Linked DNA regions of Skermanella rosea. The protein of the gene in region 2 interacts with the protein of the main gene of each other region in a pairwise test. Links are inferred from orthologs where the notes say so. Each region holds a gene or a part of one and is shown on either strand. Other genes may lie near its edges.

Evidence for each region.
Region 1: the proteins of JL101_RS12320 (region 2) and JL101_RS10520 interact in binary tests that used the Escherichia coli proteins (3 or more experiments, as listed by UniProt). The link is inferred for Skermanella rosea from one-to-one orthologs.
Region 3: the proteins of JL101_RS12320 (region 2) and JL101_RS00565 interact in binary tests that used the Escherichia coli proteins (3 or more experiments, as listed by UniProt). The link is inferred for Skermanella rosea from one-to-one orthologs.

What each region holds. Positions count from the first base shown.
Region 1 is NZ_CP086111.1:2,308,343-2,313,087, forward strand. The notes cover bases 1-2,898. They hold JL101_RS10520 (P-II family nitrogen regulator), read right to left. Parts: upstream 1,676-2,898; coding sequence 1,325-1,675; downstream 1-1,324. Other genes in these bases: glnA (type I glutamate--ammonia ligase), read right to left, coding at 1-1,004; JL101_RS10530 (NAD(P)H-hydrate dehydratase), read left to right, coding at 2,183-2,898. Also shown: more of JL101_RS10530, read left to right, coding at 2,899-3,649; JL101_RS10535 (malonyl-CoA decarboxylase), read left to right, coding at 3,725-4,745. UniProt on the Escherichia coli protein: P-II indirectly controls the transcription of the glutamine synthetase gene (glnA). P-II prevents NR-II-catalyzed conversion of NR-I to NR-I-phosphate, the transcriptional activator of GlnA. When P-II is uridylylated to P-II-UMP, these events are reversed.
Region 2 is NZ_CP086111.1:2,674,976-2,686,134, forward strand. The notes cover bases 3,650-6,648. They hold JL101_RS12320 (two-component system sensor histidine kinase NtrB), read left to right. Parts: upstream 3,650-4,583; coding sequence 4,584-5,714; downstream 5,715-6,648. Other genes in these bases: dusB (tRNA dihydrouridine synthase DusB), read left to right, coding at 3,650-4,584; ntrC (nitrogen regulation protein NR(I)), read left to right, coding at 5,714-6,648. Also shown: JL101_RS12295 (bifunctional 2-C-methyl-D-erythritol 4-phosphate cytidylyltransferase/2-C-methyl-D-erythritol 2,4-cyclodiphosphate synthase), read right to left, coding at 1-1,113; JL101_RS12300 (hypothetical protein), read right to left, coding at 1,230-2,015; JL101_RS12305 (hypothetical protein), read right to left, coding at 2,029-2,292; JL101_RS12310 (cytochrome C assembly family protein), read left to right, coding at 2,631-3,446; more of dusB, read left to right, coding at 3,598-3,649; more of ntrC, read left to right, coding at 6,649-7,168; JL101_RS12330 (sensor histidine kinase NtrY-like), read left to right, coding at 7,241-9,514; nitrogen assimilation response regulator NtrX, read left to right, coding at 9,504-10,910; Trk system potassium transporter TrkA, read left to right, coding at 10,932-11,159.
Region 3 is NZ_CP086111.1:124,875-135,809, forward strand. Bases 1-2,775 are described here. They hold JL101_RS00565 (P-II family nitrogen regulator), read left to right. Parts: upstream 1-1,106; coding sequence 1,107-1,445; downstream 1,446-2,775. Other genes in these bases: JL101_RS00560 (UbiH/UbiF/VisC/COQ6 family ubiquinone biosynthesis hydroxylase), read right to left, coding at 1-807; JL101_RS00570 (aminotransferase class I/II-fold pyridoxal phosphate-dependent enzyme), read left to right, coding at 1,626-2,775. In the rest of the region: more of JL101_RS00570, read left to right, coding at 2,776-2,852; JL101_RS00575 (DNA translocase FtsK), read left to right, coding at 2,902-5,571; JL101_RS00580 (LolA family protein), read left to right, coding at 5,647-6,291; JL101_RS00585 (hypothetical protein), read left to right, coding at 6,524-6,799; JL101_RS00590 (ATP-binding response regulator), read right to left, coding at 6,881-8,755; JL101_RS00595 (MmcB family DNA repair protein), read left to right, coding at 9,236-9,724; JL101_RS00600 (glycosyltransferase family 9 protein), read left to right, coding at 9,854-10,786. UniProt on the Escherichia coli protein: Involved in the regulation of nitrogen metabolism. Regulates the activity of its targets by protein-protein interaction in response to the nitrogen status of the cell.

The DNA.
Region 1 (4,745 bases), 370 kb from region 2 along the record:
TAGGCCAGCAGCACCGGAGCCTCGTAACCCGGGACCAGACGCTTGTAGCTGTTGGTCGACGGGTTGGTGAATGCGTTCAGCGCGCGGGCGTGCTTGATGATGCCGCCGATGTAGTACAGCGCCATGTCGGAAAGGTCGGCGTAGCCCGAGCCGGCGAAGATCGGCTGGCCATCCTTCCAGATCGACTGGTGGCAGTGCATGCCCGAGCCGTTGTCGCCGTAGACCGGCTTCGGCATGAACGTGGCGGTCTTGCCGTAGGCCGCGGCGACGTTATGCACCACATACTTGAACTGCTGCATGTTGTCGGCGGTCTTGACCAGCGTGTCGAACTTGATGCCGAGTTCGTGCTGGGAAGCCGCCACCTCGTGGTGGTGCTTCTCGATCTCGACGCCCATCTCGCCAAGCACGGTCAGCATCTCGGCGCGCAGGTCCTGGCCCGAGTCGACCGGCGGAACCGGGAAGTAGCCGCCCTTGACGGTCGGGCGGTGGCCCAGGTTGCCGTCCGGCAGTTCCTTGCCGGTGATGTACGGGCCTTCCTCGCTGTCGATCTTGTAGAAGCACTGGTTCATCGAGACTTCGTAGCGGACGTCGTCGAAGACGAAGAACTCGGCTTCCGGACCGAAATAGGCGGTGTCGCCGATACCGGCCGCTTCCATGTGCGCCTGGGCCGCCTTGGCGATCGAGCGCGGGTCGCGGTTGTAGGGCTGGCCGCTGGAGGGCTCGTAGACGTCGCAGAAGATGTTCAGCATCGGCTGGGCCGCGAACGGGTCCATCACCGCGGTCGCGGCGTCCGGCATCAGGGTCATGTCGGACTCGTTGATCGCCTTCCAGCCCGCAATCGATGAACCGTCGAACATGATGCCGTCGGTGAAGGCTTCTTCGTTCATCGTGGAGACGTGCTGCGCGGTGTGCTGCAGCTTGCCGCGCGGGTCGGTGAAGCGAAGGTCGACGTACTTGACGTCGTGTTCCTTGATCAGGTCGAAGACCTTGCTGATGTCAGACATGCCTCGGGATCCGTTTCTATGGTTGACGCTGGCTCGCTCCCGCCGAGGAGGACGGGGAGAAACCGATTTTGGTGACGCGCGCGGGCGTTGTTATGTCACGACCTTTCCGGACGCACAATCCACAGCTTATCCGTCAGCGGAATTGCGGCAATGTGGCTGTCCGGCCGGCTTTGCCCGCGATGTTTATCGAGCCGGACGCGCGGCCGGATCGGCCGGCGTCAAGATCTGATCCGGGACGGCCGCGGTGGCTTCCCGCGCTGCGCGCGAATCGCCGTGGGCCGTCCGAATGGGGTGGAGCGGTCAGGGGCGGTCGATGCGCGTCAGACGGCGTCGCTTCCCTTCTCGCCGGTTCGGATCCGGACGACTTCCTCGACCGGAGTCACGAAGATCTTGCCGTCGCCGATGCGGCCGGTGTGGGCAGCCGTCTGGATGGCCTCGATGGCGCGGTCGACCAGACTGTCGTCCATCACCACCTCGATCTTCACCTTCGGCAGGAAGTCCACGACGTATTCCGCGCCACGGTACAATTCCGTATGACCCTTCTGCCGCCCGAAGCCCTTGGCCTCGGTGACGGTAATGCCCTTGATGCCGACCTCGTGAAGGGCTTCCTTCACTTCGTCGAGCTTGAACGGCTTAATGATGGCTTCGATTTTTTTCATGATGCTGATCAACGACTCCCCGTGGATGGCGGCGCGCCACCGAGCGGTGCTCATCATCCCGTAAAGCACGGGGCATGCCAACGCCCGATTGCCTTGCCGGAGCAAGCGGGGCGGTCTTTCTGCAGCAGCGCCTGCCGCCGCAGCCGGCACGGATCTGATGAGCTGGTGTGCACATTGCCTAAACAGTGTGCAGATCGACACGTCACGCCGCCGCGTGGCACTTCGGCCGTCCGAGGTCGATTTCGTCCCTTGACGGGGCTCCGGCGATTTGGCATAGACACGGCCCCAACGGTGGCGGCGGTAGCTCAGTTGGTAGAGCCCTCGGTTGTGGTCCGAGTGGTCGTGGGTTCGAGTCCCATCCGTCGCCCCATCCCATTCCGGGAAATTCCCTTCCGAATAGAGCGAAGTCGGCGCATCCTGCGGCCCCCTTGGGGAGCGCGGGCTGTTATGCTTTGCCCCATGCCGTTCTGCCGGCATGCAGCCGGCCGACATGGCCGAGTTCCAACCGGGAGTTCTCCGATGGCAGCACAGAACGCTTTGCTGACGGTCGCCGAGATGTATCGTGCGGACGCGCTCACGATCGAGGGCGGCGTTTCCGGCGAAACCCTGATGGAGGCGGCCGGGGCCGCCGTCGCCCGGGTCGTTTCGGCCCGCCGGCCACCCGGTACCGTGGCCGTGCTCTGCGGGCCCGGCAACAACGGCGGCGACGGTTTCGTCGTCGCCCGTCTGCTTGCGGGGCAGGGATGGTCGGTGCGGGTCGGGCTGCTCGGCAGCCGCGAGGCTCTGCGGGGCGACGCCGCGGTCATGGCCGGGCGCTGGAACGGGCCGGTGGCGTTCCTCGCGCCCGAACTGCTCGACGGGGCCGATGTCGCGGTGGACGCCCTGTTCGGGGCCGGCCTGTCCAAGCCGCTGGAGGGCATGGCGCGGGCCGTGGTGGAGGATCTGGCCGCCCGCGCCGTTCCGACGGTGGCGGTGGACATCCCCAGCGGCATCCACGGCGATACGGGCGCCGTGCTCGGCGCCGCGGCGCCGGCTTGCGTGACGGTCACCTTTTTCCGGAAGAAGCCCGGGCATCTGTTGCTGCCCGGTCGCGTCCTGTGCGGCGACTTGGTGGTGGCCGACATCGGGATTCCCGACCGGGTGCTGGACGGGATCGCGCCGAGGCTCGCCGAGAACGGGCCGGCATCCTGGTTTTCGGGGTTTCCCTGGCCGAGGCTCGACGGTCACAAGTTCGACCGGGGCCACGCCGTGGTGTTCGGGGGCGCCCGGATGACCGGTGCCGCCCGCCTGGCTGCCCGGGCGGCGCGGCGAGTCGGCGCGGGACTGGTCAGCATCGCCTGCGACCCGGGGACCTTCCCGATCTATGCCGCATCCGACCCCGGCACCATCGTGTCCCCGCTCGACGACTCGGGGAGTTTCGATGACCTGATGTCCGATCCGCGCCGCAATGCCGTGCTGGTCGGGCCGGGAGCGGGGACCGGGACGGAGACCTGCGGCCATGTGCTGGGCGCGCTCCGGGCCGGCAAGGCGATGGTGATCGACGCGGACGGCTTGACCGCCTTCGCCGACCATTCGACCGACCTGTACCGCGCCCTCAGCGACCGCTGCCTGTTGACGCCCCATGCCGGGGAGTTCAAGCGCCTGTTCGGCATCGAGGGAGACAAACTGTCGCAAGCCCGCCGGGCGGCGGCCCGGGCGGGTGCCGTCGTGCTGCTGAAGGGGCCCGATACCGTGATCTCCGCGCCGGACGACCGGGCGGTGATCAACGCCAACGCGCCGCCCGAGCTGGCGACGGCCGGGGCCGGCGATGTGCTGGCCGGGCTGGCCGTCGGCCTGATGGCCCAGGGGATGCCGGCCTTCGAGGCCGGCGCCGCGGCGGCCTGGTTGCATGGGGAGGCGGCCCGCGCCGTCGGCCCCGGGCTGATCGCGGAGGACCTGTCGGAAGCGCTTCCCGCCGTGCTGCGCCGCCTGCGCGGGGACTCGTGAAGCTTCCGTGAAGTATGGCCGCCGCGGCGGCTTTGCCCTTGATCGGCCGGCCGCGAGTCCACCAAGATCGCGGACATGACCCAGCTCCCGACGCCCCTCGAAGAGCAGCCGTCCCCCTCGCTGTTCGACCGTACCCTGGAGAACCTGCGCTCCGCCTGGCGCGACATCGCGGCCTTCTCGCGCGAGGCGGTCGGCGCGACGCCGCGGCCCCACCTGCCGCGCGAGGATGCGGACCGGCTCCGCGTCCAGATGCAGGCCTGCCTGGCGGGGCGGGGCGGCGAGGTCTCGGCCCGCGCCCGGGCGGCCGAACTGGGCCGCACCTATCTGAGCCTCGACTCGACGGGGCGGCGTAACTTCCTGACGATCCTGTCGCGCGACTTCGACGTGGACCGGGCCACGGTCGACCAGGCGGTCGACGCCTTCCACAAGGCGCCGGACCCCGTGCTGCGCGGCAAGGCGGAGCGTAAGCTCCGCGAAGCCCTCGAGCCGGGGCGGATGCGGTTGCTGACACAGTTCAACGGCCTGCCGGAGGGGGTGAAGTTCCTCGTGGACATGCGCGCCCAGCTCCTGGAATGGGCTTCGGACGATCCGCTGATGGCCGCCCTGGAGGCCGACCTCAAGACGCTGCTGAAGAACTGGTTCGATGTCGGCTTCCTGGAACTGCGGCGAATCACCTGGGACAGTCCGGCCGCGCTGCTGGAGAAGCTGATCGCCTACGAGGCGGTGCACGCCATCCGGGGATGGCAGGACCTGAAGGACCGTCTCGACTCGGATCGCCGCTGCTTCGCCTTCTTCCATCCCCGCATGCCCGACGAGCCGCTGATCTTCGTCGAGGTCGCGCTGGTCAGCGGCATGTCGGGCAATGTCCAGACGCTTCTGGACGAGGCGGCGCCGGTCCAGGACCCGCAGACGGCGGATACCGCGATCTTCTATTCGATCTCTAACGCCCAGAAGGGATTGGCGGGGATCAGCTTCGGCAACTTCCTGATCAAGCGGGTCGTCGACAGCCTGACCGCCGAGTTCCCCAAGCTGAAGTATTTCGCGACCCTGTCGCCGATCCCCGGCTTCCGGCGCTGGCTCGATGCCGAGATGGCCG
Region 2 (11,159 bases):
GAAACCCAGACGCTCGGTGGTGGTCGCCTTGACGCTGACCCGGTCGGGCGCGATCTCCAGCAGCTCGGCCATGCGGGCGACCATCGCCTCCCGGTGCGGGCCGATCTTCGGGCGCTCGCAGATCAGGGTCACGTCGGCGTGGGCGATCACGCCGCCGCGCGCGCGGACCATCCCGACCGCGTGGCGCAGGAACAGGGCGCTGTCGGCACCGCGCCACTGCGGGTCGCTGGGCGGAAAATGGCTGCCGATGTCGCCGGCGGCCAGCGCGCCCAAGATCGCGTCGGTCAGGGCATGGAGCCCCACGTCGGCGTCGGAATGGCCTTCCAGCCGCGCCTCGTGGGGCACCCTCGCCCCGCACAGCACCACATGGTCGCCGGGCGAGAACCGGTGGACGTCATAGCCCATACCGATCCGCACGTCCTGCGGCAGGGAGGGGAGGCAGGCGTTCATCAGCATGGCGGCCTGCGCCAGATCATCGCGATTGGTCACTTTGAGGTTTTCCGGGTTGCCTTCCACCAGAGCCACATCCAGTCCCGCCCGCTCCGCCACTGCCGCGTCGTCGGTCAGTTCCGCGCCGGCCAGTTCCCGATGCGCCCGCAGGATTTCGGGGAAGCGGAAGCCCTGCGGAGTCTGGGCCCGCCACAGGCCGGCACGCTCCACGGTGCCGCTGACCAGGCCGCCGGTGCCCCGCTTCAGCGTATCCGTCACGGGAACGGCGGCGATCGCGGCGGGGACCTCGTCCAGCCTGTCCCGGACCGCCTTGATCGTGGCCCCGCTCACCAGCGGCCGGGCGGCGTCGTGGATCAGCACGAAGTCAGGCGCCGGGTCGCGCGCAGCCAGCCGTTCCAGCCCTAGACGGACCGATTCCTGGCGGGTCGCGCCCCCGGCGACGGGTTCGGGCAGGTCGAGGCCGGCGACCGCGGCATCATAAAGCTCGCGGTGGCCCGGTTGGATCACCACCTGGACGTCATCCACGTCAGGGTGCTCCAGGAAGATGCCGACCGTATGGCGGAGCACGGCGCTCCCGCCCAGTGTCTGGTACTGTTTCGGCCGGTCGCCGCCGAAGCGCTCGCCAACGCCCGCGGCGACGATCAGCGCCACACATGAAGTCATATTCTGGTCCGGAATGTCTCGACAAGCATGCTGCTCAATGCCTGTCGCAGCCTAGCCCGTCGTGGCCGCTGCGCCAAGCGATCCTGATGGGGCAGGTCCGGTGCCGCCTGCCCCAGTCACGGCTGGCGGTCGTCCGCCACCCGTGTCACCTCGACCTGCTGGGGCATTCCACTGGTGCCGACAAAGGCTGCAACCTGGGCGTCGAGCGCGCCGGCTGCAGCGGCTTCCGCTGACAGGTTCAGGCGAAGCTTGGCGACCGGCGACTCGGACCACGTCCCCCAGGGCTCGGGCCGGGACCAGCCTTCGCGCAACGCCGCACCGCCACCGGCGGCCATGGTGAAGAACAGGGGCGCACCCCTCCCGACGAGCGGAGCCGGCCCGCCGTCTGGCAGCAGCGCCGAAAACTTGATCCGGTTTTCCGGCGATTCGCGAAACGGTGCGAGCACCGATTCAGGCAGGATGCCGGGCGCCGCGCCGGATTTTTCCAGCATCCAAACCAAGCTGTAAGCGGCCGTCCCACCGTGCACATGACCGTCCCAGACGACGGTGCGCGGCAGCATCAGGCTCAGCAGGAAGGCTGCGGAGGCCAGCCATGTCAACGACGGTGCCGCTCCGCGGCGGATTGCCAGAACCAGCAGGGTGACCAGCACCGGCCAGGAGAGCAGCCCGAAGACCCTGGTGGAATCGAGCGTTACTGCGGTCACGCCCATGCAGATCAAAGCCGCGATGACCAACCGGGGCAGGGGTCGGACGGTGACCCCGGTCTCCTCCAGGCTCCTGTGCCGGATCGCCATCGCGGCCGGCACGACCAGTAGCCAGCCGGCGCCGAAGAAGGACCAGAAGAGCATCTGCGGATTCCGCACCAACTGCGTCAGCTGGATGTCGATCCCGACCTGAAGCATGTAGTCGAGCCGGCTACGCTCCACCACGATCGCAGAACAGCGCGAAGGTATGGGAAGTCGCCGCTGCCCCGAACAGCCAAGCAAGCGACGGCGTCAGCCAGGAGGTCAGCAGCCAGTCGGCATCGGCGCTGGCGGGGAAAGGGTCGCGCGTGATGTCCGACGCGATCATCCAGACCGCGTTCAGGGCCGGCGTAGTCCATACTCCGCTGACCGCGACCGCCGCCCCAGCCGCGGCGAGGCACAGCCAGACATAGGGCAGGGCGGACAGGCTAGCCACCGAACGATCCAGCAGGCGACGCAAGGAAATCAGTGCGGCGGCGGCGGGGTCGGCCGGGCGAACAGGCTGGTCCATAAGATCGAGGCCGGATTCCGGAGAGGCGCGCAAGGCGGCGGGCTGCTTAAGTGAACGCGCATGATATCACCGGGTCGGCGGAATAGCAGGTAAAGTTCACGCTCAGGCGTGTGGGAGGTTGTATTAAGCGGATGCAGTCCTGAGTTTTATGGCCGTGGCGGAACGCCGGGCCTATCCTGCGGCCGGGCGGTCCGGATGCGAAGCCGGAGATGCAAGCCCGGAATGCCGTTCCGGGATAGTCCGGGGATGAAGATCGGAAGACAATGTTGCAGAACGTCCTATTCAGCCTCACCGCCCTGCTGGCCCTGATGCCGGCCTCGCTGCTGGCGTACGTGCGCGACGGGTTCCGGCAGGGCAGGGGGCCGGACGCCGTGTTCTGGGCGGTCCTGTTCGTGGCCGTCGCCGGCCCGCTCGCCTGGGCGGTGGTCCAGCTCGACGGTACATGGCGCACGGGACTGTCCACGACGCTGTGGGTCAGCATCGCCGCCTGCATGGTGCTGTATTCCGGCCTGTGCCTGACCACCCGCTCCGGCTGGCGGCTGATGCCGCTGCTGCTGCCTTATCTGTTGCTGGTCGGCCTGTTCGCGACCGCCGCCACCGAGGCGCCGGACCCGACGCTGAGCGCCTCCGCCCCGACGGTCTGGGTCGACCTGCATATCGGGGTTTCCGTCACGACCTACGCCCTGCTGACCCTGGCCGCGGTCTCGGCCCTGGCGGCCTTCCTGCAGGAGCGGGCGCTGAAAGCGAAGCGCCCGACGGCGCTGACCCGCATGCTGCCGCCCATGGCCGATAGCGAGCAGTTCCAGGGGCGGCTGCTGGTCGCGTCGGAGATCGTGCTCGGCCTCGGCCTGGCGACCGGCATGTCGGTCCTGTACTTCGAGCAGGGGGTCCTGTTTCGAGTCGACCACAAGACAGTCCTTTCTGTCGCCACCTTTATCGTCATCGGCGGGCTTCTGATCGCCCATGCCGCGACCGGCGTGCGGGGCAGGCGGGCCGCCCGCTTTGTACTTCTTGCTTTTCTTCTGCTCACATTGGGATATCCCGGCGTCAAATTCGTCACGGATATTTTAATTTCCTGAGGTAATCGGGATCAGGCGGCATCCGGCGGGTCGGTTCGCGCCCGGCCACGAGCCAAGCAATGGTTTCATCGGCATTCTTCGCGCTTGCGATATTTTCCGGATGCGTGCTAGCCTGCACAAAATGACAGCATTACAGGGAATTGCCCAAAAGATGGGCATCAACATCGGATCCATCAGGATTGACGACCCCGTTATCCTGGCCCCCATGTCGGGCGTTTCGGACATGCCGTTTCGCCGTCTGGTCAAGCGAGCCGGCGCCGGCCTCGTCGTGTCGGAGATGATCGCAAGCCAAGCGATGATCCGCGCGTCGCGCCAGACCATGAAGATGGCGACCAACTGCGCCGAGGAATTTCCCATGGCCGTGCAGCTCGCCGGATGCGAGCCGGCGGTCATGGCGGAAGCGGCCAGGCTGAACCAGGACCGGGGCGCCGCGCTGATCGACATCAATTTCGGCTGCCCGGTCAAGAAGATCGTCAACGGGCATGCCGGATCGTCGCTGATGCGGGACGAGGTCCATGCCGCCCGCATCCTGGAGGCGACGGTCAAGGCGGTCGACGTTCCGGTCACGCTGAAGATGCGGCTGGGCTGGGACGACACGAACCGCAACGCGCCCAATCTGGCGCGGATTGCACAAGAATGCGGCATCCGGATGGTCACGGTCCACGGGCGCACCAGGTGCCAGTTCTACACCGGCACCGCCGACTGGAAGGCAATCCGCCAGGTGAAGGAGGCCGTCTCGATCCCGGTGATCGCCAACGGCGACATGACCACCTTCGAGGACGTGACCCGCTGCCTGGCGGAGTCGGGCGCGGACGGCGTCATGATCGGGCGGGGGACCTATGGTCGCCCTTGGTTCATCGGGCAGGTCATCCATTACCTGCGCACCGGCGAGTGCCTGCCCGACCCACGGCTCGAAGTTCAGCTCGCCACGCTTCTCGAACATTACGAGGCCATGCTGGAACACTACGGCACCGATGCCGGCACCAAGATCGCCCGCAAGCATGTTTCCTGGTACAGCAAGGGTTTGCCGGGCTCGGCCGAGTTCCGCGCCGAGGTCAATCGCGTTTCCGATCCGGCCGTCGTGCTCGGCATGATCCGGTCCTTCTATTCCCCCGAGATCGAACGGATGGCAGCGTGATGGCGCGCGCGGTAACCCCCCTGCGGCGGAAGGCGATGCGGCAGGAAATCGACCCCTCCGGAATCCTCAATGCCCTGCCCGACCCGGTTCTGGTGATCGGCGAACGGAACGAGATCCGGTACGTCAACCTGGAAGCCCAGGAGTTCTTCGAATGCGGCGCAGCGGCCCTGATCGGGCAGCCGCTGACCGACCTGCTGCCGGCGGACAGCCCGGTCTTCTTCCTGATCGAGCAAGCGCTGGCCGGCGGGGCCAGCATGTCGGAATACGGCGTGACCCTCGACACGCCCCGGATCGGCATCCATCTGGTCACGGTCCGCGTGGCTCCGCTGGGCGAGCCCGCGGATTGCGTGGTGATGTCGCTTCACGAGAAGTCGATCACCCGCAAGATCGACAACCAGCTTACCCACCGGAACGCCGCCCGCTCGGTCACGGCCATGGCCGCGATGCTGGCCCACGAGGTCAAGAACCCGCTGTCCGGCATCCGCGGCGCCGCGCAGTTGCTGGAACAGAACGCGTCCGAACCCGACCGGGAGCTGACCCGGCTGATCTGCGATGAGTCCGACCGCATCGTGGCGCTGGTCGACCGGATGGAAGTGTTCTCCGACAAGCGGCCCCCGGAGCGGACGGCGGTCAACATCCACAGCGTGCTGGAGCATGTCCGCAAGGTCGCCCAGAGCGGCTTCGCCAGGACGGTGCGCTTTACCGAGCGCTACGACCCGTCCCTGCCGGACGTGTATGGCAACCGCGACCAGCTGATCCAGGTTTTCCTCAACCTGATTAAAAATGCGGCAGAAGCTGTTCCTGAACAGGGCGGTGAGATCATCTTGAGCACAGCCTACCAGCACGGTGTCCGCCTGGCGGTTCCCGGCACCGACAGCCGCGTTCACCTGCCGTTGCTGATCAGCGTGCAGGACAATGGCAACGGCATACCGGAGGATCTCCGTTCGCATCTGTTCGATCCGTTCGTCACGACCAAGCGGAACGGAACCGGCCTGGGTCTTGCATTGGTTGCGAAACTGATTGGCGACCATGGCGGGGTCATCGACTTCGAGACGCTGCCGCGCCGAACCGTATTCAAGGTATCGCTACCCATGTATGCCGATTTCGAACAGCCTCTGGAGCCGTCGTAATGCCGTCATCGACGATCCTGGTCGCCGATGACGACCGCGCGATCCGCACGGTGCTGAACCAGGCCCTGATCCGGCTGGGCCATGACGTGCGGACCACGGGAAACGCGTCGACCCTGTGGCGCTGGGTCGCCGACGGGCAGGGCGACCTCGTCATCACCGACGTGGTGATGCCGGACGAGAACGGGCTCGACCTGATCCCGCGCATAAAGAAGATCCGTCCCGAGCTGCGCGTCATCGTGATGAGCGCGCAGAACACGCTGATGACCGCGGTCAAGGCGGCCGAGCGGGGCGCCTTCGAGTACCTGCCGAAGCCGTTCGACCTGAAGGAACTGGTCAGCGTGGTGGAGCGCGCGCTCAGCGCGCCGCAGCCGCTCGCCCTCAACGGCAACAGCGTCCTCGACAATGCCGAGACCGAGGAGCAGCTCCCCCTGATCGGCCGCTCGGCGGCGATGCAGGAGATCTACCGGGTGCTGGCCCGGCTGATGGGCACCGACCTGACGGTGATGATCACCGGCGAGTCCGGGACCGGCAAGGAACTGGTCGCCCGCGCGCTCCACGAGTACGGCAAGCGCCGCAACGGCCCCTTCGTCGCGATCAACATGGCCGCGATTCCGCGCGAGCTGATCGAGTCGGAGCTGTTCGGCCACGAGAAGGGCGCCTTCACCGGCGCCACCACCCGCTCCACAGGCCGGTTCGAGCAGGCCCAGGGCGGCACCCTGTTCCTGGACGAGATCGGCGACATGCCGCTGGAAGCCCAGACCCGGCTGCTCCGCGTCCTGCAGGAGGGGGAGTACACGACGGTCGGCGGCCGCACGCCGATCAAGACCGACGTCCGAATCATCGCGGCGACCCACCGGGACCTCCGCACGCTGATCCGCCAGGGCCTGTTCCGCGAGGACCTGTTCTACCGGCTCAACGTCGTGCCGATCCGCCTGCCGCCGCTCCGGGAACGGAGCGAGGACATCCCGTCGCTCGTCCGCCACTTCCTGACCCTGACGTCCGCCCAGGGGCTGCCGATCAAGAGCATCGACGGCCCGGCCATGGACCGGCTCAAGCGCTACCGCTGGCCCGGCAACGTGCGCGAACTGGAGAACCTGGTGAGGCGCCTCGCGGCGCTCTACAGCCAGGAGGTCATCGGGCTCGACGTGATCGAGTCAGAACTGGCCGACGCCGCGCCCGCCACGCCCCAAGTCGAGGAGCACCAGAACGAGGGCCTCAGCTCGGCGGTGGAGCGGCACCTGAAAGATTATTTCGCGGCCCACAAGGACGGCATCCCGGCGGCGGGCCTTTACGATCGCGTTCTTCGGGAAATCGAGCGCCCGCTGATCTCCCTCAGCCTGTCGGCGACGCGCGGCAACCAGATCAAGGCTGCACAGATGTTGGGACTTAATCGGAACACCCTCAGAAAGAAGATTCGCGAACTGGATATTCAGGTCATCCGTGGGCTAAAATAACACACCCTGCATCGGTCTCGTGACATCCTGGTCACAGGACGGGTTCAGGGTGAGCCCGGTGCGACGAGACAGATGACCAGTGAACCCGCGGGTATGCCGCAATCCTTCTGGAATCAGTTCCTGATCTGGGCCAGCCGCGTCGGGCTGGCCGGCAAGCTCGCCGTCGCGCTGGCGGTAGCCGCCATCGGCGCCGGCTTCGCGACCTACGCGGCACTGACCGCGACGCCGCCGTTCGGGAACGATCCCAATACGGTCAGCCTGCTGCTGACGCTCGACCTGGCGCTGCTGCTGCTGCTCGGCGCCATCATCGCGCGGCGCATCGTCGGGCTGTGGATCGAGCGCCGCCGCGGCCTGGCCGGGTCACGCCTGCATGTCCGGGTGGTCGCGACCTTCAGCCTGCTGGCGGTCATGCCTGCGATCATCGTCGCAGCCTTCTCCGCCATCTTCTTCTATGTCGGCGTCCAATCCTGGTTCAGCGAGCGGGTGCGCACCGCGATCAACGAGTCGCGCGCCGTCGCCCAGGCCTACCTTCACGAACACCAACAGGTGATCCGGGCCGACGCGCTGGCCATGGCCAACGACCTGAACCGGGAGGCGGCGCGCCTGCTGACCGACCCGGGCCGGTTCGCCCAGGTGGTCGCGACCCAGGCCGCGCTGCGGGCCTTGACCGAGGCGATCGTGTTCGACGGCAGCGGCAGGATGCTGGCGCGTTCCGGCCTCTCCTTCACGCTGGAATTCGAGCCGATCCCGGAGAGCGCCCTGGAGCGCGCCCGGCAGGGCGAAGTCGTCCTGATGGTGACCGACACCGACGACCGGGTCAGGGCGCTGGTCCGGCTGGACCGCTTCGTCGATACTTTCCTGTTCGTCGGCCGGCTGGTCGAACCGCGTGTGCTGAACCACATGGAGTCGGCCCAGGAGGCGGCCAGCGCCTATGCCGAGCTGGAAGGCAAGCGCTCCAGCCTTCAGATCACGGTGACGCTGATCTTCGTCGTGGTGGCGCTGCTGCTGCTCCTGGCCGCGGTGTGGATCGGCCTCAATTTCGCGACGGCGCTGGTGGCGCCGATCGGCTCGCTGATCGGCGCCGCCGAGCGGGTGAGGGCAGGGGATCTGGGGGCCCGCGTCCCCGAGTTGCTGCCGGAGGACGAGCTTGGCACCCTGAGCCGGGCCTTCAACCGCATGACCAGCCAGCTGGAGAGCCAACGCCGGGAGCTGATCGAGGCGAACCGCCAGCTCGACCTGCGCCGGCGCTTCACGGAGACCGTGCTGGCCGGCGTCTCCGCCGGAGTCGTCGGCCTAGACCACGAGGGCCGCATCAACCTGCCCAACCTGTCGGGCGCCCATCTGCTGGGCGTGGACGACCCGGAGATCCTGATCGGACGCAAGCTGGTCGACGTGGCGCCGGAGATGGGGGAGCTGATGGGCATGATCCGTCGCCGCCCGGCCAAGCTGATGGAAGCCCAGGTCCAGCTCCGCCGCGCCGGGACCACGCGGACGCTGCTGGTCCGGGTCGCCGCCGAGTCGGTCGGAAGCGACATCCGGGGCTTCGTAGTGACGTTCGACGATGTCACCGAACTGCTCTCGGCGCAACGCAAGGCTGCCTGGGCCGACGTGGCGCGTCGCATCGCGCACGAGATCAAGAACCCGCTGACCCCGATCCAGCTCTCGGCCGAGCGATTGCGCCGAAAATACCTCAAGGAAATCACCAGCGATCCCGAGACGTTCCAGATGTGTACCGATACCATCGTACGCCAGGTGGACGATATCGGCCGGATGGTTGACGAGTTCTCCGCCTTCGCGCGGATGCCGAGCCCGGTGATGAAGCCACAGAACATCAACGAGCTGTGCCGCCAAGCCGTGTTCCTCCAGTCCAGCGCCCATCCCGCCATCAAGTTCACGGCCGACCTGCCGCCGGGGCCGCTCACCGTGCCGTGCGACGGCCGGCAGATCTCCCAGGCGCTGACCAACCTGCTCCAGAACGCGGTGGACGCGATCGACGGCCGCCCCGCTCCCGACATCGGGACGCTGCCACCGGGGCAGGTGGATCTCGGCCTCGAAGTCCACGACGACCGCGTGTCGATCGTGATCGCCGACAATGGCAAGGGACTGCCGCACGAGGAGCGCGACAGGCTGACCGAACCCTACGTCACCACGCGGGCCAAGGGCACCGGGCTGGGGCTCGCCATCGTCAAGAAGATCATGGAGGACCATGGCGGCGAGCTGGTGCTCGAAGACAGGGCTTCCGGCCCAGGCGCCCAGGTCCGCCTCGTGATCCCCAAGACCGAAATCGCCGCGCCGGCCGTGGCCGCCGAAGAAACGCAGCAGAAACAGAGTCGCTATGGCGCATGACATTCTGATCGTCGATGACGAAGCGGACATCCGCATGCTGATTGCGGGTATCCTTGAGGACGAAGGCATGAAGACCCGGCAGGCCGGCGATGCCGACCAGGCCATCGCCGCGGTCGGCGCCCGAAGGCCGAGCCTGGTGATCCTCGACATCTGGCTCCAGGGCAGCCGGCTCGACGGCATCCAGATCCTCGCCGAGCTCAAGCGCGAGCATCCGAACCTGCCGGTCATCATGATCAGCGGCCACGGGACGATCGAGACCGCCGTGTCCGCGATCAAGCAGGGCGCCTACGACTTCATCGAGAAACCGTTCAAGGCCGACCGCCTGCTGGTCCTGGTCGAGCGCGCGATCGAGGCCGCCCGGCTCAGGCGCGAGAACGAGGAGCTGAAGCTCCGGACCGGCGGCCAGATCGAGCTGATCGGCAAGTCGTCGGCGATCAACCATGTGCGCCACTCGATCGAGAAGGTGGCGCCGACCGGCAGCCGCGTCCTGATCACCGGACCGGCCGGGTCCGGCAAGGAGGTCGTCGCCCGCCTTCTCCACGCCCGCTCCCGCCGCGCCGACGGCCCCTTCGTCGGGCTCAACTGCGCCACCATGCGTCCCGACCGGCTGGAGGTCGAGCTGTTCGGCACCGAACATGGCCAGGACGGCCTGCCGCGCAAGGTCGGCACCTTCGAGCAGGCCCATGGCGGCACCCTGCTGCTGGACGAGGTGGCGGACATGCCGCTGGAGACCCAGGGCAAGATCGTCCGCGTGCTCCAGGAGCAGACCTTCGAGCGGGTCGGCGGCAGCGCCAGGGTCGAGGTCGACGTCCGCGTGATCGCGTCGAGCAACCGCGACCTGCCGTCGGAGATCGAGGCCGGGCGGTTCCGGCAGGACCTGTTCTACCGCCTCAGCGTCGTGCCGATCCGGGTTCCGCCGCTGACCGAGCGTCGCGAGGACATCCCCCTCCTGGCCCGCCACTTCATGATCCGCTCGTCCGAGACGGCGGGCCTGCCGGCCCGCGACTACGGCGAGGACGCGATGGCGGCGCTCCAGGCCTATGACTGGCCGGGCAACGTGCGCCAGCTGCGTAACGTGGTGGACTGGCTGCTGATCATGTCGACCGGCGACCCGCGCGAGCCGATCCGCGCCGACATGCTGCCGCCCGAGATCGGCGCCATCACCCCGACGGTCCTGAAGTGGGACAAGGGCGGCGAGATCATGGGCCTGCCGCTGCGCGAGGCCCGCGAAGTGTTCGAGCGCGAGTATCTGCTTGCCCAGGTGACCCGGTTCGGTGGCAACATATCCCGCACGGCCGCGTTCGTGGGAATGGAGCGTTCCGCCTTGCACCGCAAGCTGAAATCCTTGGGCGTGCACGGTAACGACAAGCCTCCCCACAAGCTGGCCGGGGATTGAGCTCATGAAGGTCACCGGTCCATGAAGGTCATCGTCTGCGGCGCCGGCCAGGTCGGCTCCAACATCGCGCGCTATCTCGCGACCGAGAACAACGACGTCACCGTGATCGACCAGTCTCCGGAGCTGATCCAGAAGATCAGCGACACGCTGGACGTCCAGGCCATGGTCGGGTTCGCCTCCCACCCGAACGTGCTGGAGCAGGCGGGTGCCGCCGACGCCGACATGATCATCGCGGTCACCTTGGCCGAC
Region 3 (10,935 bases), 2.6 Mb from region 2 along the record:
GACCCGCCGCTGGAGTTCCGCGGTGAAGGCCTCGTTCGACAGGCCCATGAAGGTCGGCACCAGGGACTTCCGCTCGCTCCAGACGATGGACGAGCGGTTGCCGGTCAGCGGCAGGATCGCGAAGGGGCCGCCGGGCAGGAACTTCTCGACCGCGACGCCGCCATGGGGCAGGTCGTGCGCGATGTTGCAGATCATGGCGCTCTGGTCGTAGTTCCAGGTCGTCACGCCGATGCCGGCCGACCGGCGGCAGAGCGAGTTCTTCCCGTCGGCGCCGATCACCAGCTTCGCCGTCACGGTCCGGCCGTCGGCCAGGACGACCTTCGCGGCGCGGGCGTCGCGCTCGATCCGGGTGACGGCGGCCGGGGCGATGTGACGCAGCCCCGGCAGTTCGGCGACGCGGGCGAACAGGGCGCGGCGGATGACGATGTTGTCCGCGATCCAGCCGAACGGGCCGATGCCGACGTCCTGGTGGGCATAGTGGAGGAACAGGGGCGACTCCTGGTCGACCACCCGGATGTCCAGGATCGGCTCGGCGTCGTCGGCCATGTGGCGCCAGACCCCGGCGCCGTCCAGCACCTGCTTGGAGCAGAAGGCCAGCGCGGTCGTCCGGCCGTCGAAGTCCGTCTCCATCTGGGTGGGCGGAGTATCGCGGTCCAGGCATACCACCGGCACGCCGGCAGTCGCCAGGGCCGCCGCCAGGGTCAGGCCGGCCAGGCCGCCGCCCACGATCACCACCTCCGTCGTCAGGTCGGCGGAGTCGGTGCTTTGTGCGGCCGTCGCGGGCCGTATGGGATCTGATATCGTCATGTCCTTGAAAATCGTCCCGCCCGAACCGGATGTCCAGCGTGTCTTTATGGCGCAGCCGGCCCTTGATTGCTCAAAAAACAGGCGCGCTTCGTCCATGAAATGAGCAGCCTTTCCGAAAGCCATAGGCGGATGGCGGCATCCGTGAGACTTTCGCGGGATATGCCCGCCCGGCATGCTTCTTGAAAACCTGCACGCCAATGGGGTCGCAAGCGGACCACCGGACGGCTGCCCGGATGGGAGCGGCGCGGGGGACCAGCGGACGGGCTTCGTTCGGCGATGAGAACAAGGGAAAACAGTTCATGAAACTCATAGTGGCGATCATCAAACCGTTCAAGCTCGACGAAGTGCGCGAGTCCCTGACATCGCTGGGCATCCAGGGCCTGACGGTCAGCGAGGTCAAGGGATTCGGCCGGCAGAAGGGACAGACCGAGATTTACCGCGGCGCCGAGTATTCGGTCAGCTTCCTGCCCAAGGTGAAAGTGGAGGTCGCGGTCACGGACGAACTGGCAGAGCAGGTCGTCGAAGCGATCCAGAAGGCCGCCAACACCGGCCGGATCGGCGACGGGAAGATCTTCGTCCTCGAGATCGCCCAGGCCGTACGCATCCGAACCGGCGAAACCAACGGAGAGGCGCTCTAAGGAGGGCGGCCGTCCCGCCGGTGGTTCCCCGGCGGATGGGAGCGGGGCGGGTCGGAGTGGGGTGGCCCGGCGGAATGGCAGTTCCGCCGGGCCTTCTTTCTGCGAGGCCCCCGCTTGTACGGGCGGCATGCCGCCGCTACACTCGTTTACGTTTTGTACGAACCTCCGGGATCGACCGGCATGCTGTCTTCTCCGCTCGTGAACGATCGGCTCGGCCGGTTGAGCGATTATCCCTTCACCCGGCTTGCCTCGCTGCTGGCCGGCATCACGCCGCGCGTGAACGCGGAGCCCGTCGTCATGTCGGTCGGGGAGCCGCAGCACGCGCCGCCCGCCCTGATCGACCAGGTGCTGCGCACCCAGGCGCATCTCTGGGGCAAGTATCCACCCGTCGCCGGCACGCCGGAGTTCCGGGCGGCCGCCGCCCGCTGGCTCGACCGGCGCTACGGCCTCCCCGCCGGCATGGTCGAGCCGGACCGCATGGTGCTGCCGGTCGCCGGCACGCGGGAGGCGCTGTTCCTGGCGGCCCTGCTCGCCGTGCCGGAATCGAAGGCCGGCCGGAAGCCGGCCGTGCTGCTGCCCAACCCGTTCTACGCGGCCTACGAGGGGGCGGCCGTCATGGCCGGGGCCGAAGCGGTGTTCCTCACCACCACCCGCGAGACCGGTTTCCTGCCCGACCTGGACGCCCTGTCGCCCGAACTGCTGGACCGCACGGCGCTGTTCTATCTGTGCACGCCGTCCAATCCCCAGGGCGCCGTCGCCGACCGGGCCTACCTGACGCGCGCGATCGGTCTGGCCCGCCGCCACGGTTTCGTCCTGGCGGTCGACGAATGCTATGCCGAGATCTACGACGCCGAGGCGCCGACCGGCGTGCTGGAGGTGGCGGCGGCCCTGGAGGCGCGGGGGAAAACGTCCGGCGGCGGCCTCGCCAACCTGTTGGTCTTCCACTCGCTGTCCAAGCGGTCGAACGCCGCGGGCCTGCGGTCCGGGTTCGTGGCGGGGGACCCCGACCTGATCGCCTTGTTCTCCCGCCTGCGCAGCTACTCGATCGCCGGCACCCCGCTGCCGGCCCTCGCGGCGGCGGCGGCCCTGTGGGACGACGATGCCCACGTGGTCGAGAACCGGGCCCTCTACCGCGCGAAGTTCGACGCCGCCGAGTCCGCCCTGGACGGGCGATTCGGTTTCTACCGGCCGGCCGGCGGCTTCTTCCTGTGGCTCGACGTGGGCGACGGCGAGGCCGCCACCGCCACCCTCTGGCGGGAGGGGGGCATCAAGGTACTCCCCGGCGCCTATCTCACCCGCCCCGATGCCGACGGTGTCAACCGCGGCTCCTCCTTTATTCGTATAGCATTGGTCCATGATGCCGCCACGGTCGCGGAAGCCTGTACACGAATCGCCAAAATCCTCTAAACCTGACCCGGCAAGACCCCGCGCAGCACCAAGGAAGAGCAAGGTCCCCATGGCGTCCCGTACCGCCGCATCAAGTTCCGCCGCCCCGTCCGGCGGCGTTTCCGGTGGGCGGTCCACCGCCGGCCGCGGTTCCGCTGGCAGGACCGGCACAGGACGGGCCGCCGCCGGCACGTCCGGCGGCCGGTCCGGCGGCGGGCGCGCCGGCAAGGCGCCGCTGCTGCCTCCGGCGGCCCGGGACTTCATCCGGCAGCGGGCGGTCGAGGGCGTCGGCCTGGCTCTGACCTCGATCGGGCTGCTGCTCGTCCTGGTGCTGCTCACCTACGACCGGGGCGACCCCTCCTGGAACACCGCGGTCAACCCGGAGGCCAACCCGAAGATCGGCAACGTGCTCGGGCTGCCCGGCGCCTATGCCGCCGACCTGCTGATGCAGTGGCTGGGCATGGCCTCGTACCTTCTGGGCGCCATCGTCATGGCGTGGGGGCTCCGGATCATGAGCCACCGCGGGCTGAGCCGGATCGTGCTGCGAGTCCTGATGACGGTCGTCGGCGTGCTGACGGCCTCGACCTTCTTCGCCCAGGTCCCGGCGTTTCCCGGATGGCAGCTCACCCACGGCCATCTCGGCGGCACCGCCGGCGATGTCCTGCTGACGGCGCTTTCCAGGCTGACCGGCGGGTTGATCGAGGGACTGGACCGGCACCTGCTCGCGACGATCTCGGGCGGCGTCTCGGTCGTCTCGGTCATCGTGGCCCTCGGTCTCTCGCTCCGCGACTGGCGCGACGGCGCCCGCAGCGTGGGCTGGGCCGTCGGCGCCGCCGGGCGCGGCGCCCGGGAGGCCGGCGGCAGGGCCGGACAGGTGGCGCGCGACGCTTCCGGCCTGCTGCGCGACCGCCCCGGCCTCGGTGGCCTGGGGGGACTGGCGGGGCTGTTCGGCTTCGGCCGGCCGCCCGGGGAGGACGAGGCGGATGCCGACGCCCGCCCGCCCAAGTCCCGGCCCGCGCGCGGAGTCCGCAAGCCGCCGCGCCTGAACGACGTGGAGCCGGACGATCCGGAAAGCGGTGCCGACCTCGGCGACGACGGTGTCGACGACCCTCCCAAGCCGCCCAGGCCGGTTTCCGTGGTCAAGCCCCCGTCCGGGCCGAAGCCGGTGGCCGGCAAGCCGTCCGGCCAGCGCGAGCCGATGCTGGAGCTGTTCCCGGAAACCGACTACGAGCTGCCGCCCCTGGACCTGCTCCAGGAGCCCGATCCCTCGGCCAAGCCGAGCACCCTCGACGACGATGCCCTGCGGCAGAACGCGGTGATGCTGGAAGGCGTCCTGGGCGATTTCGGCGTCCGCGGCGAAATCCAGAAGGTCCATCCCGGTCCCGTCGTCACCCTGTACGAGCTGGAGCCGGCGCCCGGCACCAAGTCGTCCCGGGTCATCGGGCTGGCCGACGACATCGCCCGGTCGATGAGCGCCGTGTCGGTCCGGGTCGCGGTGGTTCCCGGCCGCAACGTGATCGGCATCGAACTGCCCAACGCCCGGCGGGAGATGGTGCTGCTGCGGGAGCTGCTGGCGGCGGAGAGCTACGAGCGGTCGGCCGCCAAGCTGGCCCTGGTGCTCGGCAAGGACATCGGCGGCCAGCCCGTGATCGCCGACCTCGCCCGCTTCCCGCACCTGCTGGTCGCCGGCACCACCGGGTCGGGCAAGTCGGTCGCGATCAACACCATGATCCTGTCGCTGCTCTACCGCCTGCCGCCGGACAAGTGCCGCTTCATCATGATCGACCCCAAGATGCTGGAACTGTCGATCTACGAGGGCATCCCCCACCTGCTGACGCCGGTGGTGACCGACCCGAAGAAGGCGGTCGTGGCCCTGAAATGGACCGTGCGCGAGATGGAGAGCCGCTACCGCTCCATGTCGAAGCTCGGCGTCCGCAACATCGAGGGCTACAACGCCCGCCTGCGCGAGGCCAAGAAGAACAACGAGGTGCTGACCCGCCGGGTGCAGACCGGGTTCGATCCCGACACCGGCAAGCCGATCTTCGAGGACCAGCCGATCGACTTGACCGAACTGCCCTACATCGTGGTGGTGGTCGACGAGATGGCCGATCTGATGCTGGTCGCCGGCAAGGACATCGAGGCGGCGATCCAGCGTCTGGCCCAGATGGCGCGGGCGGCCGGCATCCACCTGATCATGGCGACCCAGCGGCCCTCGGTGGACGTTATCACCGGCACCATCAAGGCCAACTTCCCGACCCGCATCAGCTTTCAGGTCACCAGCAAGATCGATAGCCGCACCATCCTGGGCGAGCAGGGCGCCGAGCAGCTGCTCGGCCAGGGCGACATGCTGTACATGGCCGGCGGCGGCCGCATCACCCGCGTCCACGGACCCTTCGTGCGCGACGACGAGGTCGAGCATGTGGTCAGCTTCCTACGCAGCCAGGGCGAGCCCAACTACATGGAATCCATCACCGAGGACGAGGAGGAGTTCTCTGGCGGCGGTTTCGACGACGACGCGGGCGGCCGCCCCGGATCGGGCGACGAGCTCTACGACAAGGCGGTGGCGCTGGTGCTTCGCGAGCGCAAATGCTCCACCAGCTTCGTCCAGCGCCATCTCCAGATCGGGTACAACAAGGCGGCCCGGCTGGTCGAACGCATGGAGCAGGAGGGCGTCGTCAGCCAGGCCAACCATGTGGGCAAGCGCGAGGTGCTCGGCCGCTCCGACGAGGCGGAGGAGTAGGGGCGGCGCGGGCGATTGCGAAAAAGCCCCCTTGCCGCCCTTTTTCGGCCCTGGCGGATGAGCATATCTTGGAGCATGAAAGCCTTGCTACGCCCCCTCGTGCTTGCCGCCGGCCTCGTTCTCGCGCCGCTGGCAGCCCCCTCGATCCTCCATGCCGCGCCGGCGGCCAGCCTCACCCAGGCGCAGAAGGAAGACATCGCCCGGATCGAGCAGTATCTCGACGGCGTCAGGACGCTGAAATCGGACTTCGTCCAGGCCGGCGGCGACGGTTCGCTGGTCAGGGGCACGCTCTGGCTGTCGCGGCCCAACAAGATGCGGCTGGAGTACGAGCCGCCGATCGAGAACTTCATCGTGGCCGACGGGTGGTTCGTCTTCTACTGGGATGACGAGTTGAAGCAGCAGAGCAGCGCGCCGATCGGCTCCACCATGGCCGACATCATCCTGCGCGACAAGCTGCGCCTCAGCGGCGACATCACCGTTACCGACTTCGTGCGGGAGGCCAACGTCATCGAGGTTTCGGTGGTGCAGACCAGCGAGCCGGGGGCCGGCACGCTGACGCTGGTGTTCGAGGACGCGCCGCTGCGGCTGCGCAAGTGGCGCATCGTCGACCCGCAGGGACTGACCACGGAGGTGGCCCTGCTCAACCCGCAGGTCGGCGTCCAGTTCGACCGCGACCTGTTCATCTTCCGCGAGCCTGCCTCGGCCCGCCGGCGGGACTGACCGCCGTCCGGGGCGGGGACATCCATGTTTGCTTGACGCCGTCCGAATTACTGGACGCCCGGCACCCGGCCGCGGCGTTCCCGCGGCCGGGGCACCACGGGAAACCCTGTCTATCCCTGCCCGAAATGGCTAGTTCTTTAGTGGCATGGCCGTTGCAGTGAACCCTCCGCCAGCGGGGATCGCACCGGCACGCGGCCGGCCCCCGAAAACGTCGGATAACAGGAGAGTCTTCATGGCAATGAGCGGAATTCCGGGCGGCGCGTCGGTCGGCGTCGAGCAGAGCGGCAAGGGCGGCGGCGAAGCGGTCGGCCATTCGGGAAGCGCCTCGGGCGCCTTCGGCGGGGCCGGAAGCGGCGGCGGCGGCATGGGCATGAGCATGGGCGGCGGCTTCGCGACCGGCGGCATGGGATCGGGCGGCGACGCGACCTCCGACTCCTCGGCGTACGGTGCGCTGGGCGGCGACGTCAGCGACAACACGTCGATCCAAAACCTGACGATCAATTCCTGATAGGCATTTTCCCGACGGGAAGCCGGAACCGCGACGGGGGCCGCCGTGCCGCCCTCGCGGTCCCGGCGCCCCGGTCGGGCGTCACTCGACGCCGTCGCGCAGCCGATCCCGTCCCAGCAGGCTGGCCACGGCGGCACGCAGCGCAAGCGCCGAGACCGGCTTGTGCAGGAGCGGATAGCCGCTCAGCCGGGCTTCCTTCAGGCAGCGCGGGTCGGTGTCGCCCGTGATGATCAAGCCGGGAAGGTCCACGTCGAGCATCTTGGCGATCTGCCGGATCGCGACGATGCCGCTCGCCGGGCCGGACAGGCGGAAATCGGCGATCACCATGTCGGGCGGATCGGCCTGGCCCGATACACCTTCCACGGCTTCGTCATAGCCGGACGCCGCCGTCACGTCGCAGCCCCATTGGTCGAGAAGAAGCTCGAGCGCCTGCAGCACGATGACGTCGTCCTCGATCACCAGCACGCGGGGGCGGCCCAGGTCGTTCGGCCGCGCCGGAGCATGGATCGGCTCGGCCCGGACTTCCGCCTCGCCCTCCATCGGCACCGTGATCGCGAAAACGGATCCCTTGCCCTCCCGCGACCGCACGCTCAGGGAATGGTCCAGCAGGCGCGACAGGCGGTCCACGATGGAAAGGCCCAGGCCGAACCCGGCCGACTCCGACGTGCTCGGCGTGTTGCCGCGATAGAACTCCTCGAAGATGATGTCGAGTTGATCCGCCGGGATGCCGGGTCCCGTGTCCCAGACCTCGATCCGCAGCCGGTTGCCCTGGCGGCGGCAGCCCAGCAGGATGCGGCCGGACGCGGTGTAGCGCACGGCGTTGGACAGCAGGTTGCGCAGGATCCGCTCCAGCAGGTCGCGATCGCTGCGGATCACGGCGGAGCAGGGGGCGACATGCAGGGTCAGCCCCTTCTGGCGGGCCGGCCCGGCGAATTCCAGCGCCATGCGGGTCAGCAGCCCGTTGACCGAATGGCCGACCGGTTCGACCCGCAGGGTCCCGGCATCGATCCGGGCGATGTCCAGATGGGCGTCCACCAGGTTCTTGATGGTCGCCAGCGCGGTGTTCATGGCGCGCAGGATATCGCGGCTGGTCGGATCCTTGAGCCGGTTCTCCAGGGCGCCGACGAACAGCGAGAGCGCGGCGAGCGGCTGCCGAAGGTCGTGGTTGGCGACGGCGAAGAAGCGGCTGCGGGCCCGGTTGGACCGTTCGGCCTCGATCCGCGCCTCCAGAAGGCTCTCCTCCAGTCGGCAATGGTCGGTGATGTCCTGGACGGCGGCCATGCACAGCGTGCGCTTGTCGAGCGTGAACCATTCCGACGTGACCAGCACGTCGATCACCGTGCCGTCGGCCAGCAGGTGGCGCCACTGCCCCGACTCGCCGGGGGAAGACCGGTCGGACAGCGCTTCCAGCAGCCGTGGCGCGTCCTCCGGCGGGCGGATATCGGAGATCCGCATGGCCAGGAAACGCTCGCGCGGGTAGCCATAGCGCGATACCGCGGCATCGTTGACCGCGACGAAGGCAAGCGTTTCGGGGTCGACGATCCAGAGCGGCAGCGGATTGCGGGTGAACGCGAACGAACTCGTCACCTGGGCGAGCAGGCTTTGGACCGGGCCCGGCGTCATGGAACCGCCGGGCGGCGAGGGGGCCTGCCCGGCTGCGGACGGTAACGGCTCGCACAAGCAGATCAGCCCTCCGTCCGCCATGGAGTGATGCCTGAAAGCGATTCCGCACGACTGGCGCGCCTCGCTTTCCAGACGGCCGAACGGCATTTCGAGGGCGAGCAGCGTACCGGCATTGGCCAGCAGCGCGGCTGCGGACATGTTCCATGACGATATCAGGCCGCGTCCGTCCACGACCACGATCCCGGGCTCGCCCGTCGGATCGACGGATGGAGCATAGTCGCGGTCGGGCCGACGGTCGGAAGTGTCGCAAGCGTTTCGGTTCTGGTCTGACATGGTCAACCTGTTGAAGACAGGAAGAGCCTATTCATTTCCGGCCTGAACGCAAAGCGGCGTAAACAGGAATTCACGGCATTTTGGCGGTACGCGCCCGCGCCGGGCAAAAGACCGGCATTAGCCATAATGGATTTTGAACGCCGGAATCGCCACCGCGATGCATAAGGTTACGGCATTCACCAGTATTACCGGAAAAGCGCCGAGCATGAAGCCATGGGTTCCCCATAGGAAGATAGCGCCGCGGAAGCACATGGACAGCGTCGGTAACAGATCCCTCGCCGATTTGCTGCGCCGGGATTTCATTGCCCGCGGAGAAAAGCATCGGTGATGGGCCGATCGGCAATCATGCCGGCAGGTTTTCTCGATCCGGGCGCCGGACGACCGCGGCGTGCCGGGAGCCAGCGGCGAATTGACGCTTGGCCGGGCGGCCCTAACTGTTCATGATACGTACTTTCCGGGTGGGCCCGGATGGGCGGAGTGATGGCTGGGACGATGGTTTTGGTGGAAGACGGAGTGGTTTCGGGGCGGACCGGCATCGCGGACCTGCTGTCACGGGGTGTGCGGCGGGGCTTGGCCGAACGCGGTTTCGCCAGCCTGACCGAGTTTCGTTTGGCGTCTGGCCGCCGAGCCGACGTCATGGCGGTCAACGAGGCGGGCGACGTGGTCATCGTGGAGATCAAGAGCTCGATCGCGGATTTCAGGGCCGACCAGAAATGGCCCGAGTACCAGGCCTTCTGCGACAGCTTCTACTTCGCGGTCGGGGCCGATTTCCCGGCCGACCTGATCCCGCCCGAGTGCGGGCTGATGGTCGCCGACGGTTTCGGCGCCGTGATCCTCCGCGATGCGCCCCTGGTCAAGCTCAACGCCGCCCGCCGCCGCGCCGTCGTCCTGCGCGTGGCGCTGGCCGCCAGCGGCCGTCTCCATCGCCTGGAGGATCCCATGCTGACCATGGCGGTAACGGCGGGCTGATCACCTCTGGTGACAGCGGGCTGATCCCGGGTTCCCGTCCCCGTCAACTTCAGGCCTGGAGCCGCCCCGGGGGGCTCGCTATGGTGCGCGCCCGGTTCCCCGATCCCCGACCTCCAGGTACAGGTTGCAATGGCCGACGACATCCTGATCATCAAGCTCGGCGCGCTGGGCGACCTTTTCCAGGCCGAGGGCGCGCTGCACGACATCCGCCTCCACCATCCGGATGCGCGCATCACGCTTCTGACCGGTCCGGCCTACCGGGCGCTGATGGAGCGCTGTCCCTGGGTCGACCGGGTGGAGTTGGACCCGCGCGCGCCGCGCTGGCGCCTGGACCGCATGCTGGACCTGCGCCGGCGCCTCAGGGCGGTGCCGTTCGCCATGGTCTACGACCTGCAGAACGTTTCCCGGACCGCCTTCTATCGCCGCTGGTTCCTGCCGCACACTCCCTGGTCGGGGACGGCGCCGGGCTGCAGCCATCCGCACCGGGCGGTCGATCCCAAGCGCATCCCCAGCCTGGAACGGTTGGCCGGGCAGCTGGCGGACGCGGACGTTCCGGTCCGCCATGCCCTCGCCCCGGATCTGGGCTGGGTCGCCGACGACGCCTCCGGCATCCTCGCGGATGCCGGGGTCCGGGAATCCTACGTGGTCCTGTTGCCTGGCTCCTCGGCGAGGCTGCCGCACAAGCGCTGGCCCGGCTACGCCGCGCTCGCGGAACGCCTGATCGCCGCCGGCAAGACCGTTGTCACGGTTCCCGGCCCCGACGAATTGGATCTCTGCCGGTCGATACCGGGCGTCACGCTGACCGGCGGGAGATGGTTGAACTATTTCCAGCTCGCGGGCGTCCTGGCCCGCGCCCGGCTGGTCATCGGGAACGACAGCGGACCCACCCACCTGGCGGCCCATCTCGGCCGCCCGACCGTCGCTCTGTTCGGCAGCCATATGGCGGCCCGCCTGACCGGCATCGACCGGCCCTGGGTGACGTGCGTCGAAGTTCCGGATCTCGCGTCACTGCCCACCGGGCAGGTCGAAGATGTCGTGAACGGCCGCCTTGAACAGCGCTGAGGGCTTTCTGCCCGCCGACTCCCTGCATTTCGACGGCCGTGCGAGATAAATAGGGTAGCTTCCCTCCGTTACGTGGTATTGTCTTCAAACGAATGGACTAATACATTTGTATCGAGTGCCGGCTTTTCGAACGAGCCACCAGGGAGGAC